2 regions of the Pseudomonas cerasi genome follow, and region 1 is predicted to be linked to the other one. Evidence: predicted binding sites of a transcription regulator. Region 1 holds the regulator's gene; the other holds the start of a gene.
What was found. The regulator FliA, encoded in region 1, starts transcription of late flagellar genes. The targets are predictions, from matches to a motif close to CTAAAGTTTNNNNNNNNNNNGCCGNTAA.
Positions count from the first base shown of each region.

Region 2: a site for FliA is predicted at 1,106-1,133, ahead of PI739_RS06640 (methyl-accepting chemotaxis protein). Genes of this name have one in related genera too.

Region 1 is NZ_JAQJVM010000002.1:242,344-249,764, reverse strand. It holds gene flhA (flagellar biosynthesis protein FlhA) at 181-2,310, shown strand; gene flhF (flagellar biosynthesis GTPase FlhF) at 2,322-3,650, shown strand; gene fleN (flagellar synthesis regulator FleN) at 3,766-4,599, shown strand; gene fliA (RNA polymerase sigma factor FliA) at 4,596-5,336, shown strand; gene PI739_RS10210 (chemotaxis response regulator CheY) at 5,593-5,967, shown strand; gene PI739_RS10205 (protein phosphatase CheZ) at 5,987-6,772, shown strand; gene PI739_RS10200 (chemotaxis protein CheA) at 6,806-7,421, shown strand, end outside.
Region 2 is NZ_JAQJVM010000001.1:1,539,214-1,546,634, forward strand. It holds gene poxB (ubiquinone-dependent pyruvate dehydrogenase) at 1-894, shown strand, start outside; gene PI739_RS06640 (methyl-accepting chemotaxis protein) at 1,267-3,228, shown strand; gene PI739_RS06645 (hypothetical protein) at 3,847-4,164, shown strand; gene PI739_RS06650 (chalcone isomerase family protein) at 4,379-4,897, shown strand; gene PI739_RS06655 (DUF3833 domain-containing protein) at 4,915-5,448, shown strand; gene moaA (GTP 3',8-cyclase MoaA) at 5,488-6,486, opposite strand; gene PI739_RS06665 (cation:proton antiporter) at 6,752-7,421, opposite strand, start outside.

The DNA.
Region 1 (7,421 bases):
CTTGCACAGGCAAACGAGAAGATTTTTCTGACTGCGCTCAGCGCACTGGATTTACGTGACTTCTGTGTCTAAAGCCTTACTGCCACTGGCTTTGTAAAAGTTGGACAGCTTTTTGCAACAGGGTCGATACAGGGCGCCATCGGCGTCAATGTTTTGATCTAGTGCGCAGGTAACGAATCAGTGGATCGCTCTCAATTACTCAGTAGCGCACGCAGCAATATCACAGGCCTGGGCCGTGGTCAGTTGGGCGTTCCGTTGTTGTTGCTGGTCATGATGGCAATGATGATGTTGCCTATGCCGCCATTCCTGCTGGACGTGTTCTTCACGTTCAACATCGCACTCTCCATCGTCGTGCTGCTGGTGTGTGTGTACGCCCTGCGGCCGCTGGACTTCTCGGTATTTCCGACCATTCTGCTTGTCGCCACGTTGCTGCGTCTGGCGCTGAACGTCGCTTCCACTCGGGTGGTCATGCTTCACGGGCAGGACGGCCACGCCGCTGCGGGCAAGGTGATTCAGGCCTTCGGTGAAGTGGTGATCGGTGGTAACTATGTCGTTGGTATCGTGGTGTTCGCGATTCTGATGATCATCAACTTCGTGGTAATCACCAAGGGTGCCGGCCGTATTTCCGAGGTGAGCGCGCGCTTCACCCTCGACGCGATGCCCGGCAAACAGATGGCGATCGACGCCGACCTCAACGCCGGCCTCATCGATCAGCCCGAAGCCAAGCGCCGCCGTGCCGAAGTTGCCCAGGAAGCCGAGTTCTACGGTTCCATGGACGGTGCCAGTAAATTCGTGCGCGGCGATGCGATTGCCGGTCTGCTGATTCTGTTCATCAACCTGATTGGCGGCATGCTGGTCGGTATCCTGCAACACAACATGACCTTCGCCGACGCAGGCCGCGTTTACACCCTGCTGACCATCGGTGACGGTTTGGTGGCGCAATTGCCATCACTGCTGCTGTCCACCGCCGCCGCGATCATGGTGACCCGTGCTTCCGGTTCGGAAGAGATGGGCAAGCTCATCAATCGTCAGATGTTCGCTTCGCCCAAGGCGCTGGCGGTTTCCGCTGCGGTCATGATCGTGATGGGGCTGGTGCCGGGCATGCCGCACTTCTCCTTCATCAGCCTCGGCCTGGTGGCTGCAGGCGGCGCGTATCTGCTCTGGAAGAAAGAAAATCAGGTGAAAGTCGAGGCGCTGGCCGAAGTGCAGCGTCAACAGGACCTGCTGCCTTCGCCGACCCGCGTTCAGGACGCCAAGGAACTGGGTTGGGATGACGTGACGCCCATCGATATCATCGGCCTGGAAGTGGGTTACCGCCTGATTCCGCTGGTGGATCGCAACCAGGGCGGTCAGCTGCTGGCGCGTATCAAGGGCGTGCGCAAGAAGCTCTCGCAAGAGCTCGGCTTCCTGATGCCCACCGTGCACATTCGCGACAACCTCGATCTGGCGCCCAGTGCCTATCGTCTGACGCTGATGGGCGTGATTCTGGCCGAGGCCGAGATCTACCCTGATCGCGAACTGGCGATCAACCCCGGTCAAGTGTTCGGCACCCTGAACGGCATTACCGCCAGAGACCCGGCGTTTGGTCTGGAAGCCGTGTGGATCGAAATCAGCCAGCGCAGTCAGGCGCAGTCGCTGGGGTACACCGTCGTCGATGCCAGTACTGTAGTGGCAACCCACTTGAACCAGATTCTCTACAAGCATTCGCATGAGCTGATCGGCCACGAGGAAGTCCAGCAATTGATGCAGTTGCTGGCCAAAAGCTCGCCCAAGCTGGCTGAAGAGCTGGTGCCTGGCGTGCTGTCGCTGTCTTCGCTGCTCAATGTGCTGCAGGCGCTGCTGGCTGAACACGTACCTGTGCGGGACATTCGCAGCATTGCAGAGGCTATCGCCAACAACGCCGGGAAGAGTCAAGATACCGCCGCTTTGGTGGCCGCAGTGCGAGTGGGTCTGAGCCGCGCAATCGTCCAAAGCATTGTAGGCGTTGAGCCGGAGCTGCCTGTTATCACTCTGGAACCAAGGTTGGAACAGATATTGCTCAATAGTTTGCAGAAGGCTGGTCAGGGTCAGGAAGAAGGCGTTCTTCTTGAGCCAAGCATGGCTGAGAAGCTCCAGCGTTCGTTGATTGAGGCCGCCCAGCGTCAGGAGATGCAAGGGTTGCCGGTAATTCTTCTGGTAGCAGGGCCTGTCCGGGCGATGCTGTCACGATTTGGACGATTGGCTGTACCGAACATGCATGTTCTGGCGTATCAGGAAATTCCGGACAACAAGCAAGTAACCATCGTAGCGACTGTCGGGCCAAACGGCTGAGGTAGTGAGTCATGCAAGTTAAGCGATTTTTCGCCGCCGATATGCGTCAAGCCATGAAGCTGGTTCGCGATGAGCTGGGCGCTGAAGCGGCCATCATCGGTAACCGGCGCATTGCTGGTGGCGTAGAGCTGACTGCTGCTCTGGATTACAAGCTGTCCGCCCTGGCACCGCGTGTGCCGAACATGGAGCTGGAAGACGAGCTGCGCAAGACTCAGTCGCGCATCGTCTCCGCCCAGGCCGAATTGAACAACCGCAGCGACAGCGACGCATCGGTCAACCTGCAGCTGTTTTCCGGCAAGCCGGTCAACCCTGCCGATACGCACATCGAACCGACGCTCGAAGAGCCGCCGCGCCCATTCGCGTACGCACCGCCACAGGCCGCCGAGCCTGCCGTTGGCCAGCGCGCCTATGACTCGATGCGCTCCGAATTGAACGGCCTGCGCGAGCTGCTGGAAGTCCAGCTCGGCTCGCTGGCCTGGAACCAGTTGCAGGGCAGTCGTCCGCAGCAGGCCAATCTGTGGCGTCGCCTGCAACGTGTCGGCTTGTCCGGCCCGCTGTCACGCGATCTGCTGTCGATGATCCCGGAGATCGACGAGCCTCGTCAGGCCTGGCGCATGCTGCTGGCTCATCTGGCACGCATGATCGCCGTGCCGGAAGTCGAGCCGCTCGAGGAGGGCGGCGTGATTGCAATGGTCGGTCCTGCCGGCATGGGCAAGACCACCACCCTGGCCAAACTGGCAGCACGTTACGTGTTGAAGTACGGCCCGCAGAATATCGCACTGGTCAGCATGGACAGTTTCCGTATCGGCGCGCAGGAGCAGCTCAAGACCCTTGGGCGCATCCTCAACGTGCCGGTCACCCATGTCGATCCTGGCCAGTCTCTGGTTCAGGCGCTGGAACCGCTGCTGCGCAAGCGCGTGGTGCTGATTGACACCGCCGGGCTGCAGGCCAGTGATCCTGCGCTGCGCATGCAGCTGGAAAGCCTCGCGGGTCGCGGCATCAAGTCGCGCAACTATCTGGTGCTGGCAACCACCAGCCAGAAGCAGGTGCTGACAGCCGCGTATCACAGTTACAAGCGTTGTGGCCTGGCCGGATGCATTCTGACCAAGCTTGATGAAACAGCCAGCCTCGGCGAAGTCCTGAGCCTGGCGATCAGTCACGAATTACCTGTGGCCTATCTCACGGACGGACCACGCATTCCTGATGACCTGCATATTCCGCGTCGTCATCAGCTGGTAAGCCGCGCGGTGAGTGTGCAGATGCAGGATGAGCCTAGCGAGGAAGCAATGGCTGATATGTTTGCTGACCTCTATCACACCCCTGGCAAGAGAGTGGGTTAAGTGATGGATATTATTGGAATGTCCCTGCGTCAACGGTCTGCCATGCAGTGTTCATACGCGAACGTGCAGCCCTCGATGTGGTTTCGGTCTACGCAAGACAAGGTAAAGAAATAACATGGGCAGCATGCATCCCGTACAGGTTATCGCGGTGACCGGTGGCAAAGGTGGCGTCGGTAAGACTAACGTGTCAGTGAACCTTTCACTGGCCCTTGCCGAGCTTGGCCGTCGCGTCATGCTGCTGGACGCCGATCTGGGTCTGGCCAATGTCGACGTGCTGCTCGGGTTGACGCCCAAGCGCACGCTTGCCGATGTCATCGAGGGGCGTTGTGAGTTACGCGACGTGCTGTTGCAGGGGCCGGGCGGGGTTCGAATCGTACCCGCTGCTTCCGGCACCCAGAGCATGGTGCATCTGTCGCCCGCCCAGCATGCCGGCCTGATCCAGGCGTTCAGCGAGATTGGTGACAACCTCGATGTGCTGGTGATCGACACGGCTGCCGGTATCGGCGAGTCGGTGGTCAGCTTCGTGCGCGCCGCTCAGGAAGTGCTGCTGGTGGTGTGCGACGAGCCCACGTCGATCACCGATGCCTACGCCCTGATCAAACTGCTTAACCGCGATTACGGCATGAACCGCTTCCGGGTGCTGGCCAACATGGCACAGAGCCCGCAGGAAGGGCGCAACCTGTTCGCCAAGCTGACCAAAGTGACGGATCGTTTTCTCGATGTTGCGCTGCAGTATGTAGGTGCCGTGCCGTACGACGAGTGCGTACGCAAGGCGGTACAGAAACAGCGCGCCGTCTACGAAGCATTCCCGCGTTCCAAATGTGCACTGGCCTTCAAGGCCATTGCCCAGAAGGTTGATACCTGGCCGTTGCCAGCCAACCCGCGGGGTCATCTCGAGTTCTTCGTTGAGCGACTCGTTCACCAGACCAGTGCAGGGCCTGTGCAATGACTGCGAGCGGCTACCAGATGTACAGCAAGGCTTCCCGTAATTCACAATACGAGTTGATCGAGCGCTATGCGCCACTGGTCAAACGTATCGCTTATCATCTGCTGGCGCGCTTGCCGGCCAGTGTGCAGGTCGAGGATCTGATCCAGGCCGGCATGATCGGCCTGCTTGAAGTCTCCACCAAGTATGATTCCACCAAGGGTGCGAGTTTCGAGACCTATGCCGGCATTCGCATCCGGGGTGCGATGCTCGATGAGGTGCGTAAGGGGGACTGGGCGCCACGCTCGGTACACCGTAATACGCGTATGGTCAGTGACGCAATTCGGGCAATTGAAGCTAAAACCGGCCGTGACGCTAAAGATCACGAGGTTGCGGCCGAACTCCAGTTGAGTCTCGATGATTACTACGGGATTTTGAATGACACCTTGGGCAGCCGCCTCTTCAGTTTCGACGACCTGCTGCAGGACGGCGATCATGAAGGGCTGCACGAGGATGGCGCAAGCGGATCGCTTGAGCCGTCGCGCGACCTGGAAGACGAGCGCTTCCAGGCTGCGTTGGCCGATGCAATTGCCAATCTGCCAGAGCGCGAGCGTCTGGTGTTGGCGCTGTACTACGACGAAGAGCTGAACCTCAAGGAAATCGGAGAGGTTCTCGGGGTCAGCGAATCGCGGGTCAGTCAGTTACACAGCCAGTGCGCAGCTCGTTTGCGAGGGCGTTTGGGGGAGTGGCGAGCGCGTTGACAGGCAATGTGCGGTCTATGGCCGCGCGTTGACTGCAAGCCGGCTGTGCAGAGCGTTACGTGGTAACGGGGTGGACCCGTCAGAAGCCTGTCAGGTATTGCCTCGATGGGCTTGTTTCTCAGGTCCTTGCCTGTTGTTGTGCCAAGCCCGTCGTCGTTTCGTACAGCCGGGGGTGTGCTGTGCCAGTATTGAGTGAACAGCGTGTTCAGGTGCTGAATGCGTTAAAGACTGCTTGGAGGTCGAATTGGACAAGAACATGAAAATCCTCATCGTTGATGACTTCTCAACGATGCGGCGGATCATCAAGAACCTTTTGCGTGATCTGGGGTTTACCAACACATCGGAAGCGGACGATGGTCTGACCGCATTGCCGATGCTGCAGAGCGGTGCCTTTGACTTTCTGGTGACGGACTGGAACATGCCTGGCATGTCCGGTATCGATCTGCTGCGCGAAGTCCGCAAGGACGAACGCCTCAAGAGCCTTCCCGTGCTGATGGTCACTGCCGAAGCCAAGCGTGAGCAGATCATTGAAGCTGCCCAGGCTGGGGTGAACGGTTATGTAGTCAAGCCATTCACTGCCCAAGCCCTGAAAGACAAGATCGACAAGATCTTTGAACGCGTCAATAGCTGATGCAAGCCGCGAGGGCGCTATGGATAACAATGATTCGATGGCCGACTTTGAGTCGACCTTAAAAAGACACGCGCAGGAACTTGTCACCAGCCTTGAAAAGGGTCGTTTCGGTGACGCTGTGCAACTGATCCACGAACTCAACCAGACACGCGACCGCGGCCTTTATCAGGAAGTGGGCAAGCTGACTCGTGAGCTGCACAGTGCAATCGTAAACTTTCACATCGATCCGCACATGCCTCAAGCCGAGGAAGTGTCGCAGATCACGGATGCTACCGAACGCCTGTCGTATGTGGTGAGGCTGACCGAGAATGCGGCCAACCGCACCATGGACCTGGTGGAAGAGAGTACGCCGGTCATGAACGGCCTGAGTTCCGACGCCAAGGCGTTGAGCGATGACTGGGGACGTTTCATGCGCCGCGAAATCGGTGCCGAAGAGTTCCGCGAGCTGGCCAAGCGGGTCGATGGTTTTCTGACGCGTACCGAGAAGGAAACCCATCAGGTTTCCGCGCATCTCAACGACATTCTGCTCGCCCAGGATTACCAGGACCTTACCGGTCAGGTCATCAAGCGTGTGACGCAACTGGTGACCGAAGTCGAGAGCAATCTGCTCAAACTGGTGCTCATGGCCAGTCATGTCGATCGCTTCGCAGGCATCGAACATGACGAACAATCCATCCTCGATGAAAAAGATCCTAAAAAACATCTCACTCAGGGTGAAGGTCCGCAGATTCATGCCGATAAACGTGAAGACGTCGTATCCGGACAGGATGATGTAGACGATCTGCTATCGAGCCTCGGCTTCTAAGATCTGTAGACGGTTAATTTTAGGGAGCACCCCATGAGCTTCGGCGCCGATGAAGAAATCCTTCAGGATTTTCTGGTAGAGGCCGGCGAAATTCTGGAGCAGTTGTCAGAGCAATTGGTCGAGCTGGAAAGCCGACCGGATGATGCTGATCTGCTCAATGCAATTTTTCGCGGTTTTCACACTGTAAAAGGGGGCGCCGGCTTCCTCCAGCTCCATGAGCTGGTGGAGTGCTGCCACATCGCCGAAAACGTGTTCGACATCCTGCGCAAGGGTGAGCGTCGCGTTGATTCCGAACTGATGGACGTGGTCCTGGAAGCACTGGACACCGTCAACAGCATGTTCGGTCAGGTACGTGAACGGACTGACGTAACTCCGGCGACGCCAGAACTGCTGGCCGCGCTGTCGCGTCTGGCCGAGCCACAATCCGCCGACGAGGCCGCGGCTCCCGAGCCAGAGCCCGAGCCGGTGGTCGAAGTCCAGGCTGCTGCGGTTGCAGAGCCAGCGGCTGGCGACGAGATTACCGATGATGAATTCGAGCAACTGCTCGATTCGCTGCACGGCTCCAGCCCGGTGTCTGCAGCGCCTGCACAGGCGCCAGCAGCAGCGGCTGCGCCGGCGGGTGACGAAATCACCGATCAGGAATTTGAAT
Region 2 (7,421 bases), on a different contig from region 1:
CCCTATCGGAATTTCTACCCCGAAAAAGCCGACATCATCCAGATCGATCTCGATCCGACCCAGCTAGGGCGTCGCACGCCGGTGGCGCTGGGTCTGGTGGGCGGGGTGCGGGAAACCCTGGAGGCGCTTCAGCCAAAGCTCAGGCCGCACACCGATCGCCGTTTCCTCGACAAGGCCCTGAAGCACTACGCCAAGGCCCGTGAGGAACTGGACGAACTGGCCACCCCGACGCCAGATGGTACGCCGATTCATCCGCAGTACCTCACTCGACTGGTCGACGAGCAGGCGGATGCCGATGCGATCTTTACCGTCGACGTCGGTACGCCGACGCTGTGGGCTGCACGCTATCTGCACATGAATGGCAGGCGCAGTCTGCTCGGCTCGTTCAACCACGGCTCGATGGCCAACGCTTTGCCACAAGCTCTGGGGGCCAAGGCTGAACATCCGGATCGTCAGGTCGTAGCCTTGTGTGGCGACGGCGGTCTGTCCATGTTGCTGGGCGACTTGCTCAGCATTCGTCAGTTGAACCTGCCTATCAAGATGGTGGTGTTCAACAACAGCTCGCTGGGCTTCGTCGACATGGAAATGAAAGCCAGCGGCTACGTGCCGCATGGCACTGACCTGCATGAAACCAACTTCGCCGGGATTGCCCTGGGCGCAGGCATTCTGGGCCTGCGTGTCGAGAACGCCGAAGAGTTGCCTGCCGCCTTGCGCAAGGCGTTCGATCATCCCGGTCCGGTGCTGATCGACGTTGTCACTGCCAAGCAGGAGCTGGGCATCCCACCGAAAATCAAGCTGGCCCAGGCCAAGGGCTTCAGCCTGTACATGATGCGCGCGATCATGAGCGGGCGCGGCAGTGAAGTGCTGGAGCTGGCGAAAACCAACCTGCGTTAATCAGTTATAAAAAACGTATGGGTTGAATAGAAAAAAGTTGCAACTTCTATCCATCGAGATTGTCTTCGCCGTTACAGGTGACACTCTCGGTGGATTTATATTTCTCTTCTCATCATAACCGCCCAAGGCGGTCATTTCTTTGTGGATCCAAACTTCTTGCACCCTGTGCTTTATTGAGTTCGCTGTTTGAACTAACAAATTCAAATAGTGGGTAAAGCTTCCCGGAAGACAGCCGAGACAGTGATACGGAAGCAAGATCGGCTACGGCAGGCTGATTACCGAACAGTCCCTGGCGAAAAAAAACGTCGACGCTACAGAACGTTACGCCCTGGATATTCTTTATAGAAAAGTCTGCACGTCATGAGGTCTGCAATGCTTAGAAATGCTCCTTTGAGTATGAAACTGCTGCTTATTTTAATATTCCCCCTATTGGGCTTCCTTGCCTTTGCAGGTTTGTTCGTCGCTGACAAAAGTGAAAACCTCGGTGATATGAGGCGCGCAGTGACAGCCACCAGCGCCGCACAGAAAGTGAGTGACGTAGTCACCACTCTCCAGCGCGAACGTGGCGCCAGCGGCGTATTTCTGGGTAGCGGCGGCAAGTCCATGCAGGACAAGCTGAAGACGTTTCGTCAGGAAACCGACAAGGCTATAAGTGAGATGCGCGCCCAGTCCACCGACGGTATTCCCGGACCTGATAAGGTCAACCGCGCATTCGAGGAGCTGATCGCTCTGCGCCTCAAGGTGGACTCACTCGGGATCAACAATACAGAATCCGGTACGCGCTTCACCGACATCATCAAGACACTCATCGGCTTCTCTTACTCAATGGAATCGAGTATCGAGGATCCGGAAATATTGCGCGGCCTGAGCTCGCTCAATCAGTTCGTGGATATGAAGGAACGTGCCGGTCGCGAGCGTGTATTGCTTGGTCTGGCATTCAACCAGAACCGGTTTGACGCCGCACTGTTATCGCGCTTCAGTCGCAACCTGGGCGAGTTCTCGGGGTATTTCGAAGCGTTCCAGCGCTGGTCACCTGAAGCCTTCAAAACCAAACTCAATGCCGTTTTGCAGCAACCAGGATCGCTCGAAGTGGCCCGCTTGCAACGCCTGGGCTTCGATACTCCGCTGGGTGACCCGCTCAACGTCAAGCCGGAAGACTGGTTCAACCTTGCGACCGTGCGTATCGACATGATGGCGCAGGTGGAGGCAGAGCTTGGCCAGAACGTCGTCGGCCTGGCAATGGATGCGCGCAGCTCCGCTCAAAGCAGCCTGTACGTGGCGGTTGCCATTGTCGTCCTGATGCTGATCGTCGTTCTGTGGCTGGCGTCGGTGATCATCCGTAACATCAAGGTTGCGGTGGTCGATGTGAACCGCACGCTGATGGCACTTTCCACACGTGATCTGACCGCCCGGACCCGTTATGTCGGCAAGGACGAGTTCGGCGAGATCTCGCGCAATCTGGACAACATGGCGCAACAGATCAGTGAGGTCATCCGCGACATCGGCAGCGCCACGGCACAGGTTGCCACCGCCGCCGAGCAGTCTTCCGCAGTGGCGTTGCAAACCAATCAGAACGTGGCGCAACAACGCCAGGGCACTGATCAGGTCGCCACTGCCATCAGCGAGATGAGTGCCACTGTGAAGGATGTAGCACGCAGCACCACTGACGCGGCCGAGATGTCGCAGCGCGTCAACAACAGCACCCTGCAGGGCAAGACCGAAATCGACAACACCATCGGCCTGATTCAGGGGCTCTCGGTGCAGGCAGAAGAGACTTCACGGATCATTGACGAGCTCAAGGGCGAGAGCAACTCGATCTCCTCGGTGCTCGATGTCATTCGTGGCGTCGCTGACCAGACCAACCTGCTGGCGCTCAACGCAGCCATTGAGGCTGCACGTGCCGGCGAGCAGGGGCGTGGTTTCGCGGTGGTTGCCGACGAAGTGCGCAATCTGGCCAAGAAGACTCAGGACTCTACCGTCAGCATCCAGAAAATGATCGCCAACCTGCAGTCCGGCTCGGAACGCGCTGCCGCGTCGATGCAGGAAACCCTGGGCAAGGCGCAGGAGGGTGCCAGCAACGTCGTGCGCGCTGGTGAACTGCTGGAAGAGATCGCAGAAGGCATCGCGACCATCAGCGACCGCAACATTCAGGTCGCTTCGGCCGCTGAAGAGCAAAGCTTGGTGGCCGAAGAGATCCACCGCAACGTCGACGACATCAACTCGCTGGTCATCCAGGTCAGTGCCGGTGCCGAGCAGACCGCCGTCACCAGTCGCGAACTTGCGCGTCTGGCGGAGCAGCAGCAGGGGCTGGTGGGTCGCTTCAAGGTGAGCTGACAGTCAGCTGTTTGTGTGTTGTGAAAAGGCCTGGAAGCGAACGCTTTCAGGCCTTTTTGCTGGTCTTCAGAGGCCGTCGTGCCGATGTCCCTGACCACCCTTGATAACCTGTACCCCCATGACCATTCAGTCACCTTTTTACGTAACCCCACGTCCCTCATACGATTATGTAGTGATAAAAAATAATCACTACATAATCGTTGACGTGCCCATTTTCCTTTTGCATTATGCAGCTGTCTCCCCGATCGGGAGCGCTGCAAAAGGTGTGATGAACAGGCTCGGCAAGCCGTCGAGATGTTCCCGGATGTAGGCTGCCCACAAGGCAGATTGATGGAGCTGAACTGGCATTTGTCGTCGATAAGGGCGAGAAGCTGGCGAAATGTCCTCATGATGCTTGTAACGGATCGATTGCCGATCCTGGGCCGGGTCTTTGGGTTTCGTGACTTCTTCTCTCTACGCTGATGCCGCTGTGTAGCGGCTCTTCATCAAGGCTACCTGCATGTCCTTGAGGGCTGGAACGGTATTCGACGCACACTCAATCGTGTGCATTGCTGAAGTTCTGGCGCATGAACTTGATGTATCAATTATTGAACAGTCTACGAGCGAAGGGGCATCAACATGAATATCAACACACAACCGACTATTGATGAACTGGCTCGTCTGTTTGCGGCGTGCAAAGACACGCTGGATAATCATATCGCCTGGGTGGCCGAGTCGGGTGAAGTTCGCGTCGACGCCATGTCGCCGTTCACGCAAGAGCACGAGTTTCGTGATGCGCACCCGCAACTGCGCGCATCCCTGAAGATGTTCCGTCGTGGCCAGGGTTATGTCGGCAAGAAAGCCGCTGCCGATCGTGCCTATATGGAGAACACGCTGCAGGCGTTGAAAGGTGAGTGGCAGAAGACTCGTCGGCAGGCGCACTCGCAGGTTGCCTGAGTAGGGCATCGCAGGTCCTGAAGCCTGTTCCCGATACTGATCGGGAACAGGCTTTTTGGTTTTCGTCACCGGGACGGCGAGGGCCTACAGGTTGTACAAAGCGTTTTTGGTGGTATAGATTCCGGCCATGAGTCAGCGATTCTGACTCTTCTCACTCGCTGCCTGTGGTGACTGTCACGGCAGTGCCTGCACATGACATAAACAGAGGTTGCCGATGCGTGCGCCACGATGGTTATGGTTGGTGATGTTGCTCAGCGCTGGCGCTTCGGCGGATTGGCGTGAGGCATTGCCCAATGCTCAGGTCGTCGGTGGCGGTGACCTCAGTCTGTTCGGTTTTCGCATCTATACGGCCAGGTTGCTAAGCCCCGCCAAGCCCTTCGTCGCGGATGCACCGCTGGCTCTCGAGCTGACCTACCACCGCGACATTGACCGGGAAGACCTCGTCGATGCCAGTATCGATGAGATCAAGCGTATTTCCGGTGCGAAGGTGAACGAACAGCAACTGACTGAATGGCGCCAGCAGATGAACCAGTCATTTGTCGACGTCCAGCCGGGCATGAAGATTACCGGTGTGTACCTGCCTGGCCGCGAAGCGCGGTTTTATGTTGGCGACAAGCTCCAGCATGTGGTGCCCGACAGCCAGTTCGCCAAGGCTTTCTTTTCCATCTGGCTTGACCCGAAAACCCGTAACCCGGAGCTTCGCGAGCAGTTGCTCGGCAGTACCGGCTCATGACCCATCAAGGAGGGCGCATGCTGAGAAAGTGGATGTTGATGTTGTGTGCAGGGCTTGTACTGAGCGGCTGCGGCGGTGTGCCGGTAACCCGTTACAGTCAGGAAGAGCCCAAGCTCGATCTGAGACAGTACTTCACCGGGCGTGTCGAGGCCTGGGGAATGTTTCAAAAGCGCTCCGGTGAAGTCACCAAGCGCTTTACCGTGGTGATCGACGGGCACAGTGAAGGCGAAGTGCTGGTCATGCACGAGGCCTTCAGCTACAGCGATGGCACCAAACAGGTCCGGGAGTGGCGCTTGCGTCCCGATGGTCCGGGGCGCTGGAAGGGCACGGCAGGTGACGTGGTTGGCGAGGCCTATGGCGAAGTGTCAGGCAACAGCTTCCACTGGAACTATGTGCTCAGGTTGCCGGTGGATGGCACCGAGTATGACGTGAGCCTGGATGACTGGATGTACCTGATCGACAAGCAGACCATGGCCAATCGTTCGTCGATGACCAAGCTGGGTGTCGAAGTCGGGCAGATCACCTTGTTCTTTCGCAAGGCTGGTAAATAAATAACGCCTCATATGAGGCGTCATCCTTCAGGGCGGCTGTCAGCCGCCCGTCATATTCATGAAGCGCACCACCTGCACGCCATCGTCGTGGGTGAAGTTGTGGCTCCACGGCTTGAGCTGCATGGCGTCGATGATGGCTTTTTCCAGCTTTTCCGGCTGGCCGGGATTGGCGCGCAATACCGCCTTCAAATCCACGGAATGCTCGTTGCCCAGGCACAGCAGCAAGCGACCTTCGACGGTCATGCGCACGCGATTGCAGGTGCCGCAGAAGTTGTGGCTGTGCGGCGAGATGAAGCCGATGCGAATGCCCGGTGCCTCGGCCAGGCGCCAGTAGCGCGATGGCCCTTGAGTCGAGTCAGTGGAAGGCACCAGGGTGTAACGTTCGGCAATGCGTTCGCGCACCTGATCGCTGGAGTAGAAGGATTCGGCGCGGCTGTGTTCGCTGATGATGCCCAGCGGCATTTCTTCGATAAACGAAACGTCCAGGTTGCGATCGATGGCGAACGCCAGCAGGTCGTTGATCTCATCATCGTTGCGACCATGCATCACCACGCAGTTGAGCTTGGTGTGCACAAAACCGGCGGCGTTGGCGGCATCGATGCCGGCAATCACCTTGTGCAGATCGCCTGTGCGGGTCAGCTCGCGGAAACGCTGTGGATCGAGGCTGTCCAGGCTGATGTTCAGGCGCGTGACGCCGGCCTTGAACAGCGGGGCAGCCAGTTTGTCCAGCTGCGAACCGTTGGTGGTCATGCACAATTCACGCAGGCCGGGCAGGGCGGCGATCTTCTCGCAAAGCCCGACCACACCTGCGCGTACCAGCGGTTCACCACCGGTCAGACGAATCTTGCGCGTGCCCAGTGCCACGAAGCGCTCGGCCACCTGGAGGATCTCTTCCAGCGACAGAATCTGTTGTCGAGGCAGAAACGTCATCTCTTCGGCCATGCAGTACACGCAGCGAAAATCGCAGCGGTCGGTGACCGACATGCGCAGATAATCGACCTTACGTGCAAAGCGGTCCATCAGGACGGGTTCTGACATTTCACCTTCTAAATAATCGAGTGGGCTGTATTACCGGGTTTGGAGGCCAGTGCGTGACAAGGGTTCAGCCAATTTGCAGAGTGCCGGTTTCTGGCCTGATTGCAGGCTGGCAAAGTGCCTTGTGCGTATAAACATAGTAGCCGCACGCATTGCGGTTTGCACTGGCCGGATGACGCCACGCTAACCGAGTCGAAATGCCGCAGTCCAATTGCTTGTTCCAATACGCTCATCGACACGCTCTATGGCGCTTTGCCTTGATGACTGATCAAGCAGGCCTGGCGGCGGAACTGCGCTCGTAACGCTCCAGCAAAGGCTGGATACTGATGCCGTGTACCAGAATGCTCAGGGCGACGACCGAGAGGGTCATGCCAACGACGACGTGGCCGACATCGTGTGCCAGACCATGCGACAAGGCAAAACACAGGTAATAAAGACTGCCGATCCCACGAATACCGAACCAGCCAACCAGTGCTTTTTGTCGGACATTGAGCAGGCGACGACTCACCAGCAACCAGACGCTGGCAGGACGAATCACGCAGAACAGCGCGATACCCAGGCCAATGGCTCGCCAGTCCCAGTACATCGCCAGCGCCGCGCCCAGCAGGGTGATCAGCAGGACTTCCATGGCGCGCTCCACCAGACTACCGAACGCCAGCATATCGCCCATCATCACGCCGGCAGCCAGTTGCGAGTCGCTCATGTCGTCGACCTGCGCGACCGTGCCCTGCTCGAGGGAGGACGTCATATGCCCGAGGACCGGCTGCGCGACGTGCTCGGACGGCAGCTCTGACCGCGTGACACGTACCTCAGCCTGACGCAGCCCGAATCCGGCGGCAAATACCGAAAGAAAGCCAAAGGCACCCACGCTTTGCGCAACGACATAAGCCAGGGCGATCAGTGCCAGCGCCAGAAAGTCATTGGGCGAGGTGGTGCTG